DNA from 3 places in the Psychrobacillus sp. Z16_25 genome. Region 1 is predicted to be linked to each of the others. Evidence: riboswitches for the same ligand, from Rfam matches in the RefSeq annotation. Region 1 holds a riboswitch; each other region holds the start of a gene.

What was found. A riboswitch is a leader RNA that binds a small molecule or an ion and turns the genes downstream of it on or off. The one in region 1 is predicted to bind S-adenosylmethionine.
Region 2: linked by a shared signal. The riboswitch ahead of AC1VU3_RS10220 (methionine ABC transporter ATP-binding protein) and the one ahead of metK (methionine adenosyltransferase) in region 1 are both predicted to bind S-adenosylmethionine.
Region 3: linked by a shared signal. The riboswitch ahead of AC1VU3_RS11555 (O-acetylhomoserine aminocarboxypropyltransferase/cysteine synthase family protein) and the one ahead of metK (methionine adenosyltransferase) in region 1 are both predicted to bind S-adenosylmethionine.

Annotation. Positions count from the first base shown of each region.
Region 1 is NZ_JBXEOV010000015.1:55,486-58,764, reverse strand. Features, by position in the region: gene pckA (phosphoenolpyruvate carboxykinase (ATP)) at 1-1,307, opposite strand, end outside; SAM riboswitch class I at 1,497-1,610, shown strand; gene metK (methionine adenosyltransferase) at 1,803-3,002, shown strand; gene AC1VU3_RS14040 (gamma carbonic anhydrase) at 3,166-3,279, opposite strand, start outside.
Region 2 is NZ_JBXEOV010000008.1:58,233-61,511, forward strand. Features, by position in the region: gene AC1VU3_RS10215 (methionine ABC transporter permease) at 1-251, opposite strand, end outside; gene AC1VU3_RS10220 (methionine ABC transporter ATP-binding protein) at 244-1,269, opposite strand; SAM riboswitch class I at 1,356-1,461, opposite strand; gene AC1VU3_RS10225 (thioredoxin family protein) at 1,510-1,821, opposite strand; gene AC1VU3_RS10230 (toprim domain-containing protein) at 1,834-2,184, opposite strand; gene gcvH (glycine cleavage system protein GcvH) at 2,262-2,642, opposite strand; gene AC1VU3_RS10240 (arsenate reductase family protein) at 2,716-3,078, opposite strand.
Region 3 is NZ_JBXEOV010000010.1:33,356-36,634, forward strand. Features, by position in the region: gene AC1VU3_RS11550 (homoserine dehydrogenase) at 1-542, opposite strand, end outside; gene AC1VU3_RS11555 (O-acetylhomoserine aminocarboxypropyltransferase/cysteine synthase family protein) at 667-1,959, opposite strand; SAM riboswitch class I at 2,074-2,185, opposite strand; gene AC1VU3_RS11560 (glycerol-3-phosphate acyltransferase) at 2,326-2,973, shown strand; gene AC1VU3_RS11565 (YdcF family protein) at 2,983-3,279, shown strand, end outside.

The DNA.
Region 1 (3,279 bases):
CCTACGCCGTATTCTCCACCAGTCCAGCCGGTATTTACTAGGAAAACCTGTGCTCCATGCTCATCAATTTTCTTTCCAAGCATTTCAGCATATACAGTAGCATGCAATGGTAAGAAAGGTGAGCCGAAGCAAGTAGAGAATGCAGGCTGTGGAGAAGTGATTCCTCGTTCTGTACCAGCAAGTTTAGAAGTAAAGCCGCTTAAGAAGTGATACATTGCTTGTTCTTTCGTTAATTTACTGATTGGAGGTAACACTCCGAATGCATCAGCCGTTAAGAAAATAATTGTATTTGGATGACCCGCAACAGAAGGGTCTACTATATTATCAATATATTGAATAGGGTATGCTGCTCTCGTATTCTCAGTAAGTGAGTTATCTGCGTAATCAGCTACACGCGTATTCGCATCAACTACTACATTCTCTAAAACAGTACCAAATTTAATAGCATCATAGATTTGTGGCTCATTTTCACGAGTTAAATCGATACATTTTGCATAGCAGCCACCTTCGATGTTGAATACACCTTTATCAGACCAACCATGTTCATCATCACCGATTAATTTACGTCCAGCATCAGCTGATAACGTTGTTTTTCCTGTACCAGATAAACCGAAGAATAGGGTAACATCTCCTTGTTCACCAACATTTGCTGAACAATGCATTGGTAAAATGTTTTCTTCCGGCAATAAATAGTTCATAATAGAGAATATAGATTTTTTAATTTCACCAGCGTATTCTGTACCGCCGATCAGAACTACTCTCTTTTCCATGGAAACAATGATAAAAGTTTCGGAGTTCGTTCCATCTAAAGCTGGGTCAGCCTTAAAGTTAGGCGCGCTGATTACAGTAAAATCAGCTTTATGTGTAGAAAGCTCTTCGGAAGTAGGGCGGATGAATAACTGATGAGCAAACAAATTATGCCAAGCAAATTCGTTTATGACTTGGATGCTCAAGCGCGATTCAGGATCTGCACCAGCGAATCCATTAAATACGAAAAGTTCTTCTTGTTCTTTTAAATATTTCACTACTTTTATATATAAAGCTTCAAATTTTTCTGCGGAAATCGGTTGGTTCACAGGACCCCAATCAATTTTTGCTCTAGAGATAGGTTCATCCACGATATATTTATCTTGCGGAGAGCGACCAGTATATTTTCCGGTTTCTGCTTTTACAGCCCCGGTGGAAGTAAGTACTGCTTCTCCTCGAGCTGTTGCTTTTTCAACAAGCTCTGGCACTGATAATTGAAGGCAAATATTATTCCCGGATAACAATTGGGTCAGTTCACTCATAGTATCAATTGAATTCATGTGATATTACCATCCTTTTTTATATTTTCCCTCTACAGGTGGAGGTGGTTATCTGATATGTGAATTAGTATAACACATTTGACTATATAATCTATACTAATTAGCATAAAATTTTTAAACTGTGAAATTTTGGACAAAAATTATTGACTTCTATTTTATGTTTACGTATGATGATAAATTGAACGGATACTCTTATTCCGAGTCGGTGGAGGGATGTCAGGCCCTGTGAAACCCGGCAACCTGTAATACTATTATTACAAAGGTGCCCAACCTGAGACAAGGTATAGCCTTGATTGATAAGAGTGAAAGGTGTTTATGATATGAATCCCTTTCCTCATTGTTTATTTGAACATGAGTGAAAGGTTTTTTTATTTACATCGCCCTAAATCCTTGTGTGCCAAGTCCGAAACGGCTTCAAGTTTAATATAGGCTTGACATGGGAATGAGTACCGTATCAATTCCTGAGAGAAATCTCGCAGGATATAGGAGGAAAGCATTTTGACACAACGTCGATTATTTACATCGGAATCAGTAACAGAAGGGCATCCAGATAAGATTTGTGATCAAATCTCTGATGCTATTCTAGATGCAATTTTAGCAGAGGACCCTAATGCTCGTGTAGCTTGTGAAACTACCGTGACAACAGGACTTGTTTTAGTTGCAGGTGAAATTACCACATCTACGTACGTAGATATCCCTAAAGTAGTACGCACAACTATCAAAGAAATTGGATACACAAGAGCTAAATATGGTTTTGACTCTGAAACCTCTGCAGTGTTAACTGCGATTGATGAGCAATCTCCAGATATTGCTGCTGGTGTAGACCGAGCACTTGAGGCAAGAGAAGGCTCAATGTCTGATTCAGATATTGATGCGATTGGAGCAGGTGACCAAGGTCTTATGTTCGGTTATGCTTGTAACGAGACACCGGAGCTTATGCCATTACCAATCAGCTTAGCTCACAAGCTATCTCGACGATTAGCGGATGTTCGTAAAGATGAAACGTTACCTTATTTACGTCCAGACGGAAAAACACAAGTAACAGTAGAATACGATGAAAATAACAATCCAGTACACATAGATACAATTGTTATTTCTACACAGCACCATCCAGAAGTGACGTTGGAGCAAATCCAACAAGACCTGAAGGAGGTTGTAATCAAACCAATCGTCCCTGCTGAATTAATAAGCGATAAAACAAAGTACTTTATTAACCCGACTGGTCGATTTGTAATCGGTGGTCCTCAAGGGGATGCAGGATTAACAGGACGTAAAATTATTGTAGACACTTATGGTGGTTATGCACGTCATGGCGGTGGAGCATTCTCAGGTAAGGATCCAACAAAAGTAGACCGTTCTGCTGCTTATGCTGCACGCTACGTGGCAAAAAATATAGTTGCCGCTGGACTTGCAGATCGCTGTGAAGTTCAATTGGCTTATGCTATTGGTGTAGCTCAGCCAGTATCTATCTCTGTAGATACATTTGGTACTGGTAAGATAATGGAAGCAGAGCTAGTAACATACATCCGTGAATTATTTGATCTTCGCCCAGCTGGTATTATTAAAATGCTTGATTTACGTCGCCCAATCTATAAGCCTACAGCAGCTTATGGACACTTTGGCCGTACAGACATCGATGCTCCTTGGGAGAAAACAGATAAAGCAGATGAGCTAAAGCAAAAGGCAGGAATTTAAAGAGAAAGAGACTTTCGTAACAGAAAGTCTCTTTTTTATTTAAGGAAAACTCATCATAATAGACAAAATGATAAATGTATATTTTTAGATTAGATATAGTGTATATACGTAAAGAATGCCTGTCCAATTACCACGCCATGTTTTCGCCTCTCTTATAGAAAGCTTATAAGAGTGATTTATAATATTTTCCTTTTTCTACGTATTCATTTATGATTCGATCCATATCTTTTTTGTCCTCATCATTTAATTCTCTTACGACTCTTGCTGGGTTACCTAA
Region 2 (3,279 bases), on a different contig from region 1:
GTGAACGGGATTAACAGGATTATTAGAATTATAAATGGTATGGATCGGAATATATTTACCACCGCTCCAGTTAGCCAGTTAGCTAGCTTGTTTGCCCATGCTTGATGGGGGCTTGTTAAAAACAAGAGAAGTCCTAAGGCTAATCCTAAGATAGCCGTAAGCAGAGTAGAAACTCCTGTCATATATACTGTTTCCCATGTTGCTTCCCACATTTTAGGCCAATCCACATTCGGAAGTAATGTTTCAAGCATGAGGAATCACCTCCGTATGAATCTTTTGAGCATGGATAAAGTCAATCGCTTGCTTAATAGCCTTTTCTTTTCCTTCTAGGTGAAGAATCAGCGTACCAAAGGCCCCTCCTTGTGTATGAGAGATATTGCCTTGAACAATATTGACCTCTAAATCCATTTGCTTAATTAATCTAGATAGAATTGGTTGCTCCGTTTGTTCTCCTACAAAAACAAGCTTTACCAACTTACCATTTGGATAGAGCTCCCTTAGATTGCGAATAGTTTGAGTAGGCTGATTGGAGTCAGATATCTGTGAGACAAATCGTTTTGTAATAGGTGCCTGTGGCTTTTGGAAAACCTGCAGGACATCTCCTAGCTCTACAATTTTTCCTTTTTCCATAACCGCAACTCGATTACAGATTTTTTGGATAACCTGCATTTCGTGAGTAATTAACACAATAGTAAGCCCGAGCTTTTCATTAATATCTACTAGTAAATCTAAAATAGAGTCTGTTGTTTCTGGGTCAAGCGCAGAAGTAGCTTCGTCACATAGCAATACCTCTGGACCATTGGCAAGAGCCCTCGCTATCCCAACGCGCTGTTTCTGGCCTCCTGAAAGCTGTGAAGGGTAAGAATCTCCTCTTCCCTCTAACCCAACTAATTCTAGAAGCTCCTTGACACGTGCTGCTCGCTTTTCTTTAGATACCCCTGCAATTTCTAGTGGGAATTCAATATTCTCTGCAACCGTTCTAGACCAAAGAAGGTTGAAATGCTGGAAGATCATGCTTACCTTTTGTCTGAAGTGTCTGAGCTTATCCTCACTGATTGCTGTTATTTCTTGATTGTTTACGATAATTTGCCCTTCTGATGGTTTTTCTAGACCATTCAACAAACGAATCATTGTACTTTTTCCCGCACCACTGTACCCTATTATCCCGAAAATCTCTCCAGATTTAATTTCAAGATTTACATTATCTACTGCCACGATTTCTCCGTTTTTTGTAGCAAACTTTTTCGAGACTCCCTTTAAACTTATCATGTAAACCTGTCCGCCTTTCTATCAAAAAAACCCTTCTGCAAAAGAGCAGAAGGGGTGTAGGTAACAATAAATACCATTCATCCATTCTCTCATTTTTCAAAGCTTCTGCTTTGTGTGATTTGGCACCATTTCATTTTCATGACGGTTGCCGAGGCTTCATCGGGCACTTCCCTCTGCCTCTCTTAATAAGAGTTAGTTTTATTTAATTCACATATAGTATACTGCATATTATCATTATTATTAATCTACGTCAATACTTTTAATAGTTTCTATTAAATAGGGAACAGATTGAAAAGCATAAATTTTTCGAACAACCGCTCCATCTTTCGTGATTAAAAGACAAGGAACGCTTTCAATTTGATAGTCTTTGGCCACTTCTTGGATAAAATTAATGTTAGCCTGGCCTATAGGAACATCCACAAGTTCTTGGACAACCTCCATCATTTTATGGGCCACCTGGCAGGTTCCGCACATGGGTGTATATAAATAAAACAAGGTCATGTTTGATTGGTTTTTGTTCGCTTCCCATTCCTTGCGTGTCCATTCATTCATAAAGGCATCTTCCTATACTAAGAATTCTTTTTTCACCTTTATATTAACACGTTTCAAAATAGATGCCAAAACCTTCATCGGTGTATTTGCCACTTCTCCATACATTGGGTTTGTATAGAGATGTATAGCCTCGGGATATTCTTTTCTTACGATTGATCTAATTTGTTCTCCAGACTTATCGGCATCCAGAAATGCATAAATCGGAAGTCCATCATAAGGACTAAGAAGCTCCTCTAATTTCACATTGGATATCGTACCGTTTGTACATATAATTTCGGTTGGTTCATCTAGAAGTGTTAAAAGCTGAAGCTTATCTGACCTTCCTTCAACAAGAATAACTTGGTTACTAAAAATAGTAGTCATAGCTGCTTCTCTCCTTACTTCTTCCCTTTACCTTTATTATATGAAAAAAGCACCGATATTAACCGGCGCTTTGATTATTACTCTGCTATTAGTTCATCGTATTTTTCAGGGCTAAGTAAACTCTCAACTTCTTCCAAATCTGCTGGCTCGATTACAATCATCCATGCATTTTCGTAAGGTGATTCGTTTACAAATTCGGGGCTATCCTCTAACTCAGTATTAACCTCAACCACTTTTCCACTGATAGGTGCATATAACTCAGAAACCGTTTTTACAGATTCTACGCTTCCGAAAGGATCTCCAGCTTTGATTTCGTCGCCAACCTGTGGAAGCTCAACGAAAACGATATCTCCAAGCTCGGATTGTGCAAAATGAGTAATTCCGATTTTAGCTTTTCCATCCTCTACTTTTACCCATTCATGATCCGCTGAGTACTTTAAATCTTTAGGTGTGCTCATTTATATACCCCTCTCCAAAAATTATACATTCTACTATTATATTCACATACTTTTATAGTAAAAACAAGGTGATTTACTTGTTTTTCCACGTTTTCTCAAACTCGTCTTCCTTGAAACCGAGCGTTACATTTTTCCCGTCATACACAAGCGGACGTTTAATGAGCATGCCATCTGATGCAAGCAATGTAAGCTGTTCATCCTTAGACATATTCGGAAGCTTGTCCTTCAGCTGAAGCTCTCTATATTTCATTCCACTTGTATTAAAAAATTTCTTTAATTCTATGTTACTTTTATCTACGATTTCTTCTAATAAATCCTTTGAAGGCGGATTGTCGACAATATGGTGATTCTCAAAATCAACATTATTATCTTTTAACCATTTACTCGCTTTGTTGCATGTACTGCACTTTGGGTAACCGTAGTATTGTATCTTCATTTGATCTCACCCTTTTTCTTTTTATCATACTCATTCTCTCCTTCTTGAGCAAGCCATATAACGGTAGATGAGTAAATTACGGGGAGAATGGCCGGTTTTCTAATGGTGGATTAGTTTGGCAAGTTTCTACCATTACTTGCGGTTCGCCTGCGGTTACTTGCGATGCTGTGTATGTTACTTGCGCAGGCTCATTGGTTACTT
Region 3 (3,279 bases), on a different contig from region 1:
TCTGATAACGCACTCTCAAAGGAGCTTCCTTCCACACGCATTTGAGTAAGAATATAGTTGGAGGTTCCGTTTAAGATACCTTGAATACGCTTAACTGAATTGACCTGTAGTAAGTTTTTTAGTGTCTTAATAATCGGTACTCCTCCAGCTGTAGTAGCCTCAAAACCAACGTACACTCCTCTAGATTTTGCTCTCTCCTGCAGTGGGATGCTGTATTTTGAAAACATTACTTTATTTGCAGTAATAACATGACATCCTTTGTCAATCGCCCTGCATAGATAGCTATATGCTGGCTCTTCATTCACGATGGCCTCAAATACCACTTGAAGTCCCGGTATATTCTCAATATCCTCAAAATCATCCGTGACTAAAACACCTGGTGTCTCAGGTCTTTCCTTCCCTAGATCTCTAATCAGAATTGCACTAATTTCAATGTCTAATCCCAATGACTTTTTTAAGTCTTCTCGTTTTTCATTCACAATGTGATATATACCTTGACCTACTGTCCCAAAGCCTAAGATTGCCGCTTTAATTTTCGCCATGATGTTTCCTCCTCAGAACCCGTACAACCTGAGCCAAATCGTACTGAAGTAAATTTTCCAATCTTTCAACGATTGATTATTTTACTTATTGTAGACCATTTTAACCCAAATCACAACAAAAATTCTATCTAGAGAGGACATTTGTTTTTTCTAGAAGAACTCTACCAAGCGCCTCCTTTAAATCTTCGACTGATTCTAAGCCCACTGATAAGCGAATTAAATCCTCGGTTACACCTGTCTTTACTAAATCCTTTGGAGTCAGCTGCTGATGGGTAGTGGATGCTGGGTGTATAATCAGCGATTTTGCATCTCCTACGTTTGCAACATGAGACCAAATTTCAATATTGTCGATGATTTTTCGACCCGCTTCTTTTCCACCCTTTACTCCAAAGGTTAGAATGGAGCCATATCCTGATGTTAAGTATTTTTTTGCAAGCTCATGAGTCGGGTGACTTTCAAGCCCTAAATAGTTGACCCATGTCACTCCTTCATGCTGTTGTAAGTATTCAGCTATCTCCTGTGCATTTTCATTATGCTTCGGCACCCTTAAATGAAGTGTCTCCAATCCTTGTAAGAAGGAAAAGGCAGCCTCCGGGCTAAGAGAGGGACCAAAATCTCTTAACAGCTGTACTCTCAGCTTAATAGCAAACGCTACATCTGGTACATCAATGCCGTAACGTAATCCATGATAGGTTACATCTGGCTCCGTGAAGCCTGGGAACTTATCAGAGTTCCAGTTAAAATTACCACCGTCTACTACGACTCCACCGATTGTTGTTCCATGACCTCCAATCCACTTTGTTGCAGAGTGAATCACCACGTGAGCTCCATGCTCAATTGGATTGCAGCCATAAGGTGTCGCGAATGTATTATCCACCAGTAATGGAACTCCCACCTCATTTGCAATGCTTGCCACTTTCTCTACGTCCAACACATTGAGACTTGGATTACCGATTATTTCAGCAAAGAATCCCTTTGTTTTGTCCGTAGCTGCTTCTCGGAAGCTTTCTGGATTGGTTGAATCAACAAATTTTACGGTAATGCCGTACCTTGGGAGTGTATGGGCAAATAAATTAAATGTTCCTCCATACAAATTCTCAGCTGCAATTATTTCATCGCCTGCTCCTGCAATATTTAAGATAGAAAAAGCAATAGCCGCCATCCCAGAGGAAAGTGCGACAGCCGCTGTTCCTCCTTCTAATGCTGCAATACGTTGTTCAAACACATCAACTGTTGGGTTCGTAATACGGGAGTAAATGTTACCAGTTTCCTTTAAAGCAAATAAGTTTTGTGCATGCTCCGTGTCTTTAAATACATAGGAAGTCGTTTTGTGAATGGGTACCGCTCGTGAGCCAGTGACAGGGTCCGGTTGTTGTCCACCGTGCAGAAGTAATGTTTCTTTGTGAAGATTAGTCATTTGAATTCCTCCAATTTAGTAGTTTAGATGGAATGCTGGAGGCCTCGAGAGGATATTGAACAAGAAAACCCCTCTTCTAGTAATGAGAAGAGGGGACTGTTTGACTTGTTCCTCCTCTTATCTTCCAAATCCAACTAAATGGATTTGTAGGATGTAGCACCTTCCAGTAAAAACTGGGGTTGCTGGACTTCGTAGGGCCTATTCCCTCGGTCTCTCTTGATAAGAGTATTTGGTTTGTATTTCCATCTTGTTACACAGTTTAGCTCCTCTTCTTTTATTCGTCAAGGAAAATAGTTAAAATTCTGAAACTTTTTCATTCTTACACTCGTTTAATAAAAGGAATACCTTGGAAAGGGGGAACGTAAAATGAGTATTTGGGTATATGGAGTTGCAACTCTTTTCATCGGATATCTTCTTGGGTCAATTCATGGTTCGAAACTAGCACAATTTTTTAGTGGTGTGAATATTAAAAAGGAAGGCCTAAATAATTCTGGTGCATCTAACGCAACCATTGTACTTGGCTGGAAATATGGCATTCTTGTTGGGGTAATCGATATATTAAAAGGCGCCGTTATGATCATCGGCGTTCGATTGTTTGCTCAATATACAGAGATTTTTTCTCCTGCACAGTTAGATTTTTTACTCTATTTAGCTGGGGCTGCTGTAATCCTAGGACATAACTTTCCTATTTACACACGCTTTCAAGGAGGAAAAGGTACTGCTTCCATTATCGGAGTATTACTTGCATTGCATTGGCCGGTAGGGCTTGCCGCATTACTGCTACTTATAGCAATCACTATTATAACGGACTATTTATTAATCGGAGTTTTTGCATTTTATATCGTTTTCGTAGCAGCATCTTTCTGGGTAGCAGACGGATTAGGTCCTGTCATAGTTGCCAGCTTTCTGTTCTTGATGGCCCTTCTACTTCATCGCGAGAATGTTCAGCGACTAATGAAAAAGGAAGAGCGAACACTTTCATCTGTTATTAAGAAGAAAAAGCCTTCAACCTAAGGAGCATACATGAAAAGAAAAATGAGGTGGATTGTGCTAGTACCCGTTTTTATCACCTTTTTTGTTGGAGGAGGATTATGGTTACTAACTGGCAAATGGCTAGAGGATGGACTTAAGCCAGCAGCAGATGGCACAAATGAATATGCAATCGTATTAGGAGCAAAAGTCAAAGAAGGAAATATCCCATCCTTGGCACTTCGCTATCGACTAGAAGCCGCTTTGGAATATGCCCAATCATATCCACACATCAAACTAGTAGTCTCTGGCGGTCAGGGACCTGATGAGGATATAGAAGAAGCAGTTGTA